2 regions of the Enterococcus sp. AMC1623 genome follow, and region 1 is predicted to be linked to the other one. Evidence: predicted binding sites of a transcription regulator. Region 1 holds the regulator's gene; the other holds the start of a gene.
What was found. The regulator CtsR, encoded in region 1, represses protease genes until heat stress. The targets are predictions, from matches to a motif close to TTGGTCAAAAAAGGTCAAANA.
Positions count from the first base shown of each region.

Region 2: the regulator CtsR is predicted to act here: its motif matches at 2,343-2,363, upstream of clpB (ATP-dependent chaperone ClpB).

Region 1 covers NZ_CM177096.1:2,585,440-2,593,395, forward strand. The annotation lists gene fmt (methionyl-tRNA formyltransferase) at 1-813, shown strand, start outside; gene rsmB (16S rRNA (cytosine(967)-C(5))-methyltransferase RsmB) at 815-2,164, shown strand; gene AC4BC7_RS12460 (Stp1/IreP family PP2C-type Ser/Thr phosphatase) at 2,178-2,918, shown strand; gene pknB (Stk1 family PASTA domain-containing Ser/Thr kinase) at 2,915-5,134, shown strand; gene AC4BC7_RS12470 (CtsR family transcriptional regulator) at 5,265-5,732, shown strand; gene AC4BC7_RS12475 (ATP-dependent Clp protease ATP-binding subunit) at 5,738-7,956, shown strand, end outside.
Region 2 covers NZ_CM177096.1:1,003,666-1,011,621, reverse strand. The annotation lists gene AC4BC7_RS05050 (GNAT family N-acetyltransferase) at 1-209, shown strand, start outside; gene AC4BC7_RS05045 (glutathione peroxidase) at 371-907, opposite strand; gene AC4BC7_RS05040 (hypothetical protein) at 1,079-1,324, shown strand; gene AC4BC7_RS05035 (hypothetical protein) at 1,437-1,799, shown strand; gene AC4BC7_RS05030 (GNAT family N-acetyltransferase) at 1,951-2,214, shown strand; gene clpB (ATP-dependent chaperone ClpB) at 2,423-5,026, shown strand; gene AC4BC7_RS05020 (ABC transporter permease) at 5,303-6,136, shown strand; gene AC4BC7_RS05015 (ABC transporter permease) at 6,129-6,908, shown strand; gene AC4BC7_RS05010 (ATP-binding cassette domain-containing protein) at 6,922-7,950, shown strand.

The DNA of each region.
Region 1 (7,956 bases):
ATTACGCCCACACCTATAAAAGAAGCAGCTGTCCGTTTAGCTATTCCGGTTTTACAACCTGAGAAAATTTCAGGTTCACCCGAAATGGAAAAAATTGATGAATTACAACCAGATTTGATTGTTACGGCAGCCTTTGGTCAATTTTTACCAGAACGTTTATTACAAATTCCAACTCATGGCGCAATTAATGTCCATGCGTCATTACTGCCTAAATATCGTGGAGGTGCACCTGTGCATTACTCGATTATGAATGGTGAAAAAGAAACTGGCGTAACGATTATGGAAATGATTAAAAAAATGGATGCAGGTGGCATTTATTCTCAAGCTAGTCTACCAATCACTCATCAAGATGACGTAGGAATGATGTTTGATAAATTGAGTTTATTGGGAAAAGAGTTGTTATTAGAGACCTTACCAAAAATTTTGGATGGAACGTTAAAACCAATTCCGCAAGATGAAGAACAAGTGACATTTTCACCTAATATTACTCGTGAGCAAGAAGCTGTTGATTGGCATAAAACTGCCACAGAAATTGACTGTCAAGTTCGTGGTATGCGTCCATGGCCCATTGCGTTTACAATGTATGAAGACCAACGCTGGAAATTATGGTCAGTTACCCCTTTGGATGAAACAACCGAGGCTGAACCTGGAACAATTATCCATCGTAGTAAAAAAGAGCTTTGGATTGCTTGTGGTAAGCAGACAGTATTAGCGATTAATGAGTTACAACCAGCTGGCAAAGGCAAACAACTTATTAGTGCTTTTTTAAATGGTAGTGGGCAACAAGTCGCAGTTGGGCAACAGGTGAAGTAACATGAAAAACAATGTCAAAAAGACCGTCCGTTTTGTCGCGCTAGATGCATTAGAGCGTGTACAAAAAGGGGGCGCTTATTCAAATTTATTATTGCGTGAGAGTATTAATAGAGGTCAATTAAATGAAAAAGATAGTCGTTTACTCACTGAATTAGTATATGGCACAGTTAGTCGTCAATTATTACTTTCATTTTATCTACAACCGTTTATTGCTAAAGCGAAAAAAGTGGATGATTGGGTGAAATTATTATTACAGCTTTCTTTATATCAATTACTTTATTTAGACAAAGTTCCCAGTCATGCTGTTTTAAACGAAGCAGTTGAAATTGCAAAAGTGCGCGGGAACATTGGAATTGGGAAATTTGTAAATGGCGTCTTACGCAATGTGCAACGTCAAGGAATACCTGAATTAACCACGATTAAAGACCCAATCGATCGTTTAGCGACAGAAATTAGTATGCCTAAATGGTTAGTTGAAAAATTAGTGAAAGAAATTGGCGAAGAAAGTACTCGTCAGTTAGGCTTATCTCTATTTGAAGCCAGTCATGTGAGTTGTCGGGTGGACACTCGCAAAATGACGCGTCAAGAAGCGGTTCAAGTATTAATTGAAGAAGGTATCGAGGCAAAAGTCAGCAGTGTTTCACCGTATGGCATCATTGCAGAAAAAGGCTTTATTGCTGGGAGTCGTTTATTTAAAGAAGGCGTGTTAACTGTTCAAGATGAAAGTTCCATGCTAGTAGCACCAGCCTTGCAAATCGAAGCAAACCACCAAGTGTTAGATGCTTGTGCAGCTCCTGGTGGAAAAACGACACATATTGCTACCTTTTTAGAAGCACAAAAAGGTGGGATGGTGACTTCATTAGATATCCATCGTCATAAAGTAGCTTTAATTGAAGAAAATGCAGAACGTCTTCACGTTGCCGATGTAGTACGTGCGTTAGAATTAGATGCTCGCAAGGTAGCCGAAGAATTTTCGTCAGAAACATTTGACCGTATTTTAGTGGATGCTCCATGTTCAGGTCTAGGACTAATGCGTCGCAAACCGGATATTAAATACAATAAAAAACCAGCTGATTTTGAAAAATTACCTGAGATTCAATTGGCCATTTTAGAAAGTGTCGCCCCTACCTTGAAATCTAATGGTTTGTTAGTTTATAGTACGTGTACATTTGCACCAGAAGAAAATCAGGCAGTCGTTTATCGTTTCTTACAAAAGCATCCAGAATTCACATTAGTTGATATTCCAGTGAATGATGTGTTAAAACCAAGTATTGAGAACAAGATGCTGACAATTTATCCGCACCAGTATATGACAGATGGATTTTTTATCAGCTGTTTACGCAAAAAATGATGAGGTGAAAAATATGGAGATTCGTTATAAAAGTGATGTAGGAAAAAGGCGTAATACTAATCAAGATTACGCTGCCGTATTTACCAATCAAAAAGGATATACGTTAGCATTATTAGCAGATGGCATGGGTGGACATCAAGCTGGGGATGTTGCCAGCCACGATACAGTAGAAGAGATAGGCGCTAAATGGCAAGCCTCAGATATTTCAGATAGTGAAAAAGCTGCCCAGTGGCTAATTCAGCACATTCAAGCTGAAAATGAAACGATTTATCAACGAGGACAAGCTACACCTGAATTAAGTGGAATGGGAACGACATTGGAAGCAGTTGTCATTTTAGACGATCAGTTTACCTTGGCACACGTAGGGGATAGTCGAACATATTTATTACGTGAAAATGAGCTAATTCAACTAACGGAAGATCATTCCCTAGTGAATGCCTTGGTAAAATCAGGGGAAATTACGCTGGAAATGGCTGCTAATCATCCTCGCCGAAATGTAGTTACTCGTTCAGTAGGAATGCCGGGAACCGTGGAAGTGGATGTTGCCACGCATTTTATCGCTGACAATGATTACTTAATTTTATGCTCGGATGGCTTAACAAATATGGTCAGCGAAGAATTGATTTATGAATATATTGCAACAAGCGCTTGCTTAGATGAAGCAATTGAACGTTTAATTGATGCTGCAAATGAGCGTGGTGGCGTAGATAATATCACGGTATTATTGATGGACCTTGGAGGTGTCAGTCAATGATTGAGACGGGGAAAAAACTAAGCGGTCGTTATTTAATTTTAGGTAATATCGGTAGCGGTGGCATGGCAAATGTTTATTTAGCGCGTGACTTGATTTTAGATCGAGAAGTAGCCGTTAAAGTCCTACGCTACGACTTTCGAGAAGACACTGATGCTATTCGTCGTTTTCAGCGAGAAGCACTAGCTGCAACCGAACTTGTACATCCTAACATTGTTTCTGTCTATGATGTAGGCGAAGAAGACAATATGCAGTATTTAGTCATGGAATATGTTAAAGGCATGGATTTAAAACGTTATATCCAAACCCGCTACCCTATTCCATATCCAGAAATTGTGGATATTATGCAACAAATTCTTTCAGCTGTTGCTTTGGCACATCAACATCGGATTATTCATCGTGATTTAAAACCACAAAATATTTTGATTAACGAAGATGGTGTGGTTAAAATTGCGGACTTTGGGATTGCGATTGCTTTATCAGAAACATCGATTACGCAAACCAATACGATGCTTGGTTCTGTCCACTATTTATCACCTGAACAAGCACGTGGTAGCATGGCAACGAATCAATCCGATATTTATGCTATTGGAATCATTTTGTACGAAATGTTGACAGGTCGAGTGCCATTTGATGGTGAATCAGCAGTAACCATTGCTTTAAAACATTTTCAAGATGAAATTCCATCGATTCGTATTTACGATAAAGAAGTCCCGCAATCACTTGAAAACATTGTCTTAAAAGCCACTGCGAAAGAACAAAGTGATCGTTACAAAGAAGCCGATGAAATGCGTCGTGACATTGAAACAGCTCTTTCTCCAGAGCGCTTAAATGAACCATTATGGGAACCACATGCGATGTTGGATGAAACTAAAATTTTAACACCTATTTCAGAAGACACGCCGATGCCGGATTCATTTAAAGAAATGCCGACTCCTAAAAAAGAAATACCAGAACCAGAGCCGCAAGTACCGGTGAAGAAAAAGAGAAGAAAACGCTGGTTGCTTTTACCTCTCTTACTCTTTTTAGCAGTAGCGGGTTTGACTTATTACTTAGTATTTGGCGGTGGGCGCAATCAAGTAACTATTCCAGAAGTCGCAGGTTTAACAGAAGCGGCTGCACGGGAAACATTGCATGACGCCGGAATTGAAGTAGCCACAGAAACCAAAGAATTTCCAAGTAATCAAATTCCTGAAAATCATGTAGTGAAGACTGATCCTGAAGAAGGCGCGGTTATTAAACGAACTAAAGAAGTACTCTTATATATTAGTACCGGTAGTAAAAAAGTAGCAATGAAAGATTACGTTGGCCAAGAAAAAGATAAAGTGATTGCAGAATTAAAAGAACTTGGTTTTGACGAGAGTCAAATAACAATCGAAGAAGTTTATGATAATGATACACCTGCTAATGAAATTATGGACCAAACCCCTTCAGAAGGTGAAGAAGTTGTTCCTAAAGAGACAGAAGTTGAATTAACTGTCAGCAAAGGAGCAGAACCTGTCATGATGCCGAATTTATACGGTTATGGAGAGCGTGATGCTCGTGCAGAGTTGACGAATTATGGTCTAGGGAATAATTCAGTAACGATTGTCGAAGAATTTAGTGACATGAGTGCAGGTCTAGTTATCAAGCAAACACCAGAAGCCAATGCTGATATTATTCCTGGAGAAACAGAGATTACGTTGACAATCAGTAAAGGGCCAGAAACAGTGAAGATGCCTAACTTAATTGGTTACACAGAAACCAATGCCCGAAGTGAACTAGATGCTTCTGGTTTAGGCAATAACTCAGTGCATATTAGTGAAGTCTATAGCAACAATGAGGAAGGCACTATTGTCAAACAATCACCAGAAGCTGGTTCAGATATTTCACCAGGAGATGTGACCATTACGTTAGAAATTAGTAAAGGTCCAGAGCCACCTGAAACAATTGATTTACCAGATGTGACAGATATGACTGAATCGGCTGCAAAATCTTTATTAGAAAACCAAGACCTTTCTGTATCCACATCAGAAGAATATAGTGATTCTGTAGATAAAGGACGGGTAATCTCAATGGATCCTTCTGCAGGAACCTCTGTAGAAAAAGACGAGACAGTTCATCTAATTATTTCTAGCGGGAAAGAAGACGATGGTTCTTCTAGCTCTGACTCAGAAAGCAGTGAGACGACAACTTCTGAGAGTTCAAATGTAACTGGCGAAACATCCACAGATGAATAATAAGGGCAAGGATAAAGCGAAAGTTTAAACTTTTGTTTTATCCTTTTTTCTTTAGAGTCCTTCTTCTTTTCAAACTTCTGAAAATTCGCTATAATTAAGGTCAATATTAGTCAAGGGAGGTCGCGTTTAAATGGGTCATCAAAATACTTCTGATTTAATCGAAGCATATTTGAAGAAGATTCTTGAGGAAAGTGAAATGATAGAAATTCGTCGTGCAGAGATGGCAGATTTATTTAACTGTGTACCTTCGCAAATCAATTATGTCATCAATACTCGCTTTACTATTCAACGTGGGTATGCGGTTGAGAGTAAACGTGGTGGTGGAGGCTATATTCGAATTGAGAAAATTCAAATTGCGAATTATCATCATTTTTTAGAACAAGTCAATCAATTATTTGATAAAACAATCTCTGAAAAAGATGCGGTATCAATTATTCAGAAGTTATACGAAGAAGGTATTCTGTCAAAACGAGAAGGTAATTTATTACTGACGACAATTAGCAAAGCCGTTTTAGGAAAATCAGCGGAAGAAAATATCATTCGTGCGTCAATTATGCACGGGATTTTAGAACGATTAAGTTATGAAGATAAGGAGTGAGTGCGATGGATGAACTATTTACACAACGAGCAAAAGCGGTGCTGGCCATTGCTCAAGAAGAAGCAAAATACTTTAAACATCAATCTGTAGGTTCAGAACATATTTTATTAGCATTAATTATCGAGCAAGATGGCATTGCCGGCAAAACATTGCGCGAAATGCGTGTAAATGAAAATGATATTCGGGAAGAAATCGAACATTTAACCGGTTATGGTTCAATGAAAGAATATCCAACAGGGGGCTTTTTACCCTATTCTCCACGAGCAAGACAAATTTTTGCCTATGCTGGCGATGAAGCAAAACGTTTGGGTGCCCAACAAATTGGCACGGAGCACTTACTCCTCGGTTTATTACGTGATGAAGAAATTTTAGCGTCACGTATTATGTTGAATTTAGGAATGAGCTTGGCAAAAATGCGCCAACTATTGAAGAAAAAAATGGGCGTACAATCAAAAAGCAATGCAAGCCGACGTCGCCCGCAACAACGTCAACAACCGCAACAAGAAGGGACACCAACCTTAGATTCATTGGCTCGCGATTTAACGAAATTAGCTCGTGAACAACGCTTAGATCCTGTAGTCGGACGTAGCAAAGAAGTCAAACGTTTGATTCAAATTCTTAGCCGTCGTACCAAAAACAATCCTGTTTTAGTCGGCGAACCAGGTGTTGGTAAAACTGCCATTGCGGAAGGCTTAGCACAAAAAATCGTAAATGGTGAAGTACCAAAAGACATGCAGCAAAAACGTCTGATGATGTTGGACATGGGTGCATTAGTTGCAGGTACCAAATATCGTGGTGAATTTGAAGATCGCATGAAGAAAATCATTGATGAAATTTATCAAGATGGTCAAATCATTCTCTTTATTGATGAATTACACACATTAATTGGTGCTGGTGGAGCAGAAGGTGCGATTGATGCATCGAATATTTTAAAACCAGCCTTAGCTCGTGGTGAATTACAAACCATTGGTGCAACAACGTTAAATGAATATCAAAAATATATTGAAAAAGATTCAGCACTTGAACGTCGTTTTGCTCGAGTACAAGTCGATGAACCAACTCCAGAAGAAGCAGAAGAAATTCTAAAAGGGTTGCGCCCTCGTTATGAAGAACATCATGGTGTGGAAATTACTGATGATGCGCTCCATGCAGCAGTTCAACTATCGGTTCGTTACATTAATTCGCGTCAACTACCAGATAAAGCGATTGATTTAATGGATGAATCAGCTGCAAAAGTTCGTTTGGATAAAGCAGATGAAGTTTCTGAGGCGGCATTATTGCAAGAAGAATTAATGAAATTAGCGGAAGAAAAAGAAGCTGCCATTCGTCAACAAGATTTTGAAACAGCCGCACGTTTACGCCATCGTGAAAAAGAAGTTAGCCAAAACTTAGCTGAAGTAACCTTTGTAGAAGTTAAAGAAGCTACTGGTTATGAAAATAGCGTGACAGCAGAAGATGTCGCAGCCGTAGTGTCACAATGGACTGGCGTTCCATTACAGCAAATGGAGAAAAAGGAAAGCGAACGTTTATTAGATTTAGAAAAAATCTTGCATCAACGTGTGGTAGGTCAAGATGAGGCCGTACAAGCTGTTTCTCGTTCCATTCGCCGAGCGCGTAGTGGATTGAAAGATCCGAATCGTCCAATCGGCTCCTTCATGTTCTTAGGTCCAACTGGTGTTGGTAAAACAGAATTAGCTAAAGCCTTAGCCGAAGCGATGTTTGGTAGCGAAGATGCCTTAATTCGTGTAGATATGTCAGAGTTTATGGAAAAATATAGTACGAGCCGTTTAATTGGATCGCCTCCAGGTTATGTCGGCTATGATGAAGGTGGACAATTGACTGAAAAAGTTCGTTCAAAACCTTATTCAGTAATTTTGCTAGATGAAGTTGAAAAAGCACATCCAGACGTCTTTAATATTTTGTTACAAGTTTTAGATGATGGACATTTAACCGATTCTAAAGGTCGTCGGGTTGATTTTAGAAATACAATTTTGATTATGACTTCCAATATCGGTGCCACAGAATTACGTGAAGAGAAAAATGTCGGCTTTAATGTAGTAGATGCTTCTAAAGACTATACCGCAATGCAAAAACGTATCTTAGAAGCGTTGAAGAAAGCTTACCGACCAGAATTCTTAAATCGAATTGATGAAACAGTGGTATTCCGTTCATTAGATAAAGACGAAATTCATGAGATTGTGAAAATCATGAGCCGTTCAATTAT
Region 2 (7,956 bases), 1.6 Mb from region 1:
TCCAAGGAAGAGGCGCAGGGAAGATAGTATTTACTGAGGCAATAAATTATGTAAAAGAGCAAGGTGCGAAAAAAATTGTTATCTATTCCAATAAAAATTTGAAAACAGCATTGCATATTTATCAATTGTTTGGCTTTAATGAAGTGCCTGTCGATATAGATGATTATGAACGTTGTGATTATCAAGCAGAATTGTTGTTAAATGAATAAGCTAAATGAATATCTCCTTACTCTAATTAAAGGATTAGATTTTGACAGTATCCTTTTGCATAAGGCTTTAGATAAAAATAAGAAACAACAAGGAAGTTAATTCTTGTATCTTTTGAACGTATAAAAAATTCCTCACCTATCCAAACAGGCGAGGAATTTTTTTAATCTAACAAAGCTAAAATATCCTCTTTGATTTCTGCAGGTTCAACAGTTGGGGAGTAGCGATGTACGACTTGTCCTTTGGTATCGACTAAAAATTTTGTGAAATTCCAATTAATTGCATCAATTTCTGCATCGGGATGAACAGTGTGCATTTTCTCAGCGAAAGCTTGAGCCTCTTTTCCTTCATCTGTCGGTTTATTTTTTCGTAACCATTGATATAAAGGAATGGCTTGTGGACCATTGACATCAATTTTTTCAAATCGTGGGAAGGTAGTGCCATAATTCAGTGAACAGAATTGATTGATTTCTTCACTTGTTCCTGGTGCTTGTTCCATAAATTGATTGCATGGGAAATCAAGAATTTCAAATGGTTGTTCAGCGAGTTCGCTGTATAATTTTTCTAAGGCTTCGTATTGCTTCGTGAACCCACATTTTGTTGCAGTATTCACGATAAGTAGAACTTTTTCTTGATAGTTATTTAATGAAAAATCATTATTTGATTGATCGCTTACTGTGAAATCGTAAATTGTTGTCATAGTATTTCCTCCTTTTGTTTATTCTACTGCAAACGATTTATTTATGCGAATGTTTGATTAGGATTGTCTTGTATTTTGATAAGAGAAGTAGCAATTTTGGTTGTATAGTAAGTGATGTGATAAAATTAATTAAAACGTTTTCGATTTTGGTTTTCAAAGGAGAGAAGGTCTATGAAAAAAATTAATCATCTGTTACAACTCGGTTCGATTTTATTAATGATTGGTTCAATTATTCTATTTGTTATGGTATCGAAATCTGTAAAACAAGTGGGTACAACTAATTTTGACCTTGCAAAGTGGCAAGATGCAGATCTTTTTGTACTAAAATTAGGGTTTAATTGCTTAGTTGCTAGTTTTGCTTTAAGTGTTTCCTCCCTTTTTTTCAGCGTAAAATGGTTAACTAAAAAAGAGAAATAACAGACGAACACCAGTCATCTTGATTCCAAAAGATGGCTGGTGTTCTATTATTGAGACAATAGTTATTCTATGGTAGACTTTGAAAGAAATAAAAATGCAAGGAGATGTCTACTTGGTTTTAGATATTTTAAGTTTATTTATCACCGTATTAGTATCGATTTATTTAGCGCTATTGGTTTCTGTGCTATTGTTAATGTTGTTTTTTCATTTGAAAAGAATGATATTGCAAATGGATGAAGGAAAATGGATTGCCTATTTTAACACAATTAAAGCAAAAGGATTATTTCTGCGAATGCTGTTTTGTTTTTTTATAGCTTTGTTGCTAATTTCTGCCTTTAATACATATGTGTTTTGGCAAGGAAATCTGATGTACGGAGGACTCCTAATTGCCTGTGGTATCTTTCATATTTCATTTAAACTCTATACAAAAAAAGCCGAATATATCGATAAGATGAAAAATCAATTTCCTAAATAGTCAAGAGGTGCAAGATGTTACGTAAAATTGAACGAAAAGACGTTTTGGCTTTGCAACAGTTGAATGCAATGGAATTAGGTTATGCTGTTTCTTTAGAGCTAACAGAAACTATAAATTACAAAAACTAATGAAAGAGAAGCATCATCATTTTTTGCGTGTATATGAAGACGTTAAAACGAAACAAGTAGTTGGTTATGTTCATGCAGAAATCTATGATAATTTATATTCTGAAACAATGTTTAACGTTATGGGATTAGCTGTTTTAGAAACTCACCAACAGCAAGGAATTGGGAAGCAGTTAATGGATGAAGTAGAACTCGAAGCAAAACGACGGAATTATTTGGCTATACGTTTAAATTCTGGTGAAAATCGAAGCAATGCACACCCATTTTATAAAAAATGGGATACCAAGTGAATAAGATGCAAAAACGTTTTATCAAATTTTGTTAACTATACTGTTAGAAAGCTTAGACGATAGCTGTGTCTAAGCTTTTTATTACGTTTTATAATCAGTCAAAAAAACTTTTGACTTTTAAGGGTTATTTTTTGACCTTTACTGACCATAGTCGTATAATAATTCTTGTAAGACAATAAGTCTTAGTCAAATGATGGGAGGAAATGTTATGAATATAGAGAAAATGACGACGACGCTTCAAGGAGCAATTGCCGAAGCACAACAAATTGCAGTGACTCGTCATCATCAAGAAATCGATATAGCCCATTTATGGAAAATCTTTTTACAACCAAATCATTTTGCAAGAAATTTTTATACAGATGCTGGGATTGACGTGGATGCTTTTGAAACAGAAGTTGATCGTGCGTTAGATGAATATCCAAGTATTGAAGGTGGAAATGTTCAATATGGGCAAAGTATGAGCCAAAATTTATACAATTTATTAAATGAAGCGGATAAATTAAGAGAATCTTTTCAAGATGAATTTTTATCAACTGAAATTGTATTACTTGCTTTAATGAAGTTAAAAAATTATCGACTAACAAAATATTTAACCAAACAAGGAATCAATGAAAAAGAATTACGTAAAAATATAGAAGATATGCGAGGAGGGGATCGAGTGACCTCACAAAATCAGGAAGAGCAATACAAAGCATTAGAAAAATATGGTGTTGACTTAGTGCAACAAGTGAAAAATGGCAAGATGGATCCGATTATTGGACGTGATGAAGAAATTCGCGATGTTATTCGTATTTTGTCACGTAAAACAAAAAATAATCCAGTATTAATTGGTGAACCAGGTGTTGGTAAGACGGCCATTGTTGAAGGACTAGCCCAACGTATCGTTCGTAAAGATGTTCCTGAAAACTTAAAAGATAAAACCATTTTCTCATTAGATATGGGAGCATTGATTGCTGGTGCAAAATTCCGTGGTGAATTTGAAGAACGATTAAAAGCTGTTTTACAAGAAGTGAAAAAATCAGATGGTCGCATTATTTTATTCATCGATGAAATTCATAATATTGTGGGTGCTGGTAAAACAGAAGGCAGTATGGATGCTGGCAACTTATTAAAACCTATGTTGGCGCGTGGCGAATTGCATACAATTGGCGCCACTACACTAGATGAATATCGTCAATATATGGAAAAAGACAAAGCCTTAGAACGTCGTTTCCAAAAAGTGTTGGTAAAAGAACCAACTGTTGAGGATACCATTTCTATTTTACGCGGACTAAAAGAACGTTTTGAAATCCATCATAGTGTAAATATTCATGACAATGCGTTAGTCGCTGCGGCAACACTATCCGATCGTTATATTACAGACCGCTTTTTACCAGATAAAGCGATTGATTTAGTAGATGAGGCTTGTGCAACCATTCGTGTGGAAATGAATTCTATGCCAACTGAATTAGACCAAGTGACTCGTCGTTTAATGCAATTAGAAATTGAAGAGGCCGCTCTAAAAAAAGAAACAGACGATGCATCGAAAAAACGTTTAGCTTCTCTCCAAGAAGAATTAGCAGAATTACGTGAAGAAGTTAATGCGATGAAGATGCAATGGGAAACTGAGAAAGAAGAAGTCAATGAAATTTCTAATAAACGTGCTGAAATTGATCGAGCTAAGCACGAATTAGAAGATGCTGAAAATAATTATGACTTAGAACGTGCCGCTGTTTTACGTCATGGAACTATCCCACAATTAGAACGTGAATTAAAAGAATTAGAAAACAAAGATGCTAGCGATCATTTACGCATGGTACAAGAATCAGTGACAGAAAATGAAATTGCAACAGTTGTTGGTCGTCTAACCGGTATTCCTGTAACTAAATTAGTTGAAGGTGAACGCGAGAAATTAATGAAATTAAATGAAACACTTCATCGCCGTGTCATTGGACAAGACGAAGCAGTGAATGCGGTCAGTGATGCGGTTATTCGTTCGCGAGCTGGCTTGCAAGATCCAAATCGTCCATTAGGTTCATTCTTATTCTTGGGACCAACAGGTGTTGGTAAAACGGAATTAGCAAAAGCTTTAGCCGAAAACCTATTTGATTCAGAAGATCATATGGTACGTATTGATATGAGTGAGTACATGGAAAAACATTCTGTGTCTCGTTTAGTCGGAGCGCCTCCAGGTTATGTGGGATTTGAAGAAGGCGGTCAATTAACTGAAGCCGTCCGTCGTAATCCATACACAATTATTTTGTTAGATGAAATTGAAAAAGCCCATCCAGATGTATTTAATATCTTATTACAAGTGTTGGATGATGGTCGTTTGACAGATTCGAAAGGTCGCGTAGTTGATTTTAAAAATACGGTGTTAATTATGACAAGTAATATCGGTTCCCAACTATTACTTGAAGGTGTAACAGCCGATGGAACAATTCCAGAAGCTGTTGAAGAACAAGTAATGGCCATTCTAAAAGGACACTTTAAACCAGAGTTCTTAAATCGAATTGATGATACCATCTTATTTACACCATTAAGTCTTGAAAATGTGAAAGGCATCGTTGATAAGGTAGTTGTCCAATTAGCTAAACGCTTAGTTAATCAAGAAATTTACTTGAGTATTTCTAATGATGCAAAATCTTGGATTGCAGAACAAGCCTATGAGCCAGCTTATGGTGCGCGTCCCTTACGCCGATTTATTACACGCGAAGTCGAAACGCCTCTCGCTAAAGAGATTGTTTCTGGACGTGTGTTACCAAAAACAAACGTCACAATTAGCTTGTTAGATAACCAATTAGTATTCCAAAATGAACCAATCGAAGAATAAAAAATAGACTGAGATTCTTTTTTAGAGTCTCAGTCTATTTTTTACGAATGATAATAAAATGAAAACAAAATCATTAAGGATTGATTAGGGTTGAAAACATTGATATACTTAGATTTGTTTGTTGTTTTATAGAAAAAAGTAGTAGTGGATAAAAAAATAATGGGTCAAAATACGAACGTTCGTTAAAAATAGATATGTTTTTTATGTTTTTTTATTGAAAGCCAGGAACTCATCCCGTATAATCTCTCTGTGCTTAAAACAAAGAGGAGTGTAACAATGAAAAAAAATATTCCATATATGATTTTATTACCAGGAATTATCCTTCTAGTATTTTTCTTAATGGTTCCATTGATTGCGAGTATCTTTCCTACTTTTCTTCCTAAAAATGGAGGTATTGGTAATTACATCGCTTTCTTTCAAGATGAATATAACCGTGGGATTTTTTGGAGAACAATTCGCGTGTCAGGAATTGTGACGATTATTTCGTTAATTTTAGGAATACCAACTGCTTATTTTATTGCTGGTTTACAGAAAAAATGGCGCGGCATTTTAATGGCAATGACTTTGTTTCCTTTATTGACAAACTCGGTTATTCGAAGTTTTGCGTGGATTAACATTTTAGGAAAAAATGGTGTTATTAATAATTTTTTACTGTCAGTAGGTATAATTGACCAACCCCTAAGTTTACTTTACACGGAATTTGCGATTATCATTGGTTCTGTGTATCTATTTTTACCAACTATGATTATGACACTAGTCGGCGTAATGGAAAATATTGAAGGAGAAATGTTGGAAGCTGCAGAAACATTGGGTGCTTCACCATTTATCGCTTTTATCAAAATTGTCTTGCCATTATCCATTCCAGGTGCCATTGTTGGGAGTATTTTAGTATTTACCGGAACACTAACAGCATATACTACACCACAATTGCTTGGTGGAAATCAAAAAATGTTATTAGCGACGTTCCTTTACCAAAAAGCGTCAACGCTAGGTGATTGGAATGCAGTTGCTATTATTGCTTTGATTATGATTGTTACAACGCTAATCGTAATGAAAGGTTTAAATGTAATTGCTAGTCGAATGGATAGGAGAGAAGTGAATCATGCGTAAACAAAAAGGAATGACGATTATTGCAATATTAGTATTTGCCTTTTTATTTCTACCCTTGTTGCTAATCGTTGTGACATCGTTTGGAACAGCTGCGGCGATTCAATTTCCTATCAAAGGATTTACATTGGATTGGTATGGCAATGCACTGCGCTCAGAAACCATGCTAGAGAGTTTTAAATTAAGTTTAATTGTTGGCTTACTTGCAACTATTTTGGCGTTATTAGTCGGTGTTCCTGCTTCTTATGCATTAGCGAGATACACAGTGAAAGGCAAAAATTTGATTAAGAGTTTCTTCTTATCACCTACTGTTATTCCAGGAATTGTTGTCGGCTATACTCTTTTCCAATTTATTGTTGTTGCACTAGGTTTGCCAGTATTTCAAGGGCTATTGATTGGACACTTTTTAATTAGTTTACCTTATATTATTCGTGTCGTAGGTTCAAGTATGGATCAATTGGACTATTCGATGGAAGAAGTTGCTTGGACATTAGGATGTACACGTTTTAGAGCATTTATGCAAATTGTGCTACCAAATGTTTCTTCAGGAATTTTCGCTGCATTCATGTTGGCATTTGTTAACTCATTTAACAATGTTCCTGTATCGATGTTTTTATCTGGTCCAGGAGTGACAATGTTACCAACATCTTTATTAAGTTATATGGAATACAACTACGATCCAACCGTTTCGGCAATTTCAGTTATGTTGATGTTATTGACAATCGGCTTGATGTATCTGATTGAAAAAACGTTAGGCTTAGCGTCTATTGCGTAAAGGAGAGAAAAACGTGTCATTTGTTGAACTAAAAGACATCCGTGTGAGTTATGACGGAAAACAAAATATTTTAGAAGAAATGAATATTTCGATGGAAAAAGGCGAACTTGTTTCTTTATTAGGTCCGAGTGGTTGTGGTAAAACGACAACTTTACGAGTGATTGCAGGTTTAATCAAACCGAATGATGGCGAGTTTATTTTAGATAATGAAAATCTAACAAAAATTCCTGTTCATAAACGTAATTTTGGAATGGTTTTTCAAAGTTATGCATTATTTCCTCATTTAACAATTGCTGAAAATGTTGGTTTCGGTTTAAAATTACGCAAAGAAAGCAAAGAAGTAATCGCAAAACGTGTTGCTGAAATGTTAGCAATCTGTGGTTTAGAAAACCTAGGTGATCGTTATCCTAAACAATTATCTGGTGGTCAACGCCAACGTGTTGCTTTAGCACGTGCGTTAATTATTGAACCAAAATTATTATTATTGGATGAACCATTATCGAATTTGGATGCTAAATTGCGCGTAGCTATGCGTATTGAGATCAAACGAATTCAACAACAGTTAGGAATTACAACTGTATTTGTTACTCATGACCAAGAAGAATGTTTCTCGATTTCCGATAAAGTAGCGATTATGAATAACGGAGTAATTGAGCAATATGATACACCTGAAAACATTTATCGCTTACCAAGAACCCAATTTGTCGCTCAATTTATTGGATTTGAAAATTTCTTTGATGTAACTAAAACGGCAGCTGGTTATCAGACAAAAAATAATACTATTCTTTCTTCAACGATTTCAACTGCAACAGCTGAAAAAGCAGTTGCAACCATTCGTCCCGAAGATATCCAAATCGTCAATGCTGGTGCAGTAAAAGGAACCGTTGTTGTCCGTACATTTTTAGGCAAAAGCCACCAATATGAAGTAGCAACGGAATTAGGTACGTTGTTAGTGAATGGTAGCGATCAACAAGTTTACCAAACTGGTGAAGAAATTCAATTAAACTTCCCAGCTGAAAAATTAGTTATTTTAGAAAGGTGAGAACAC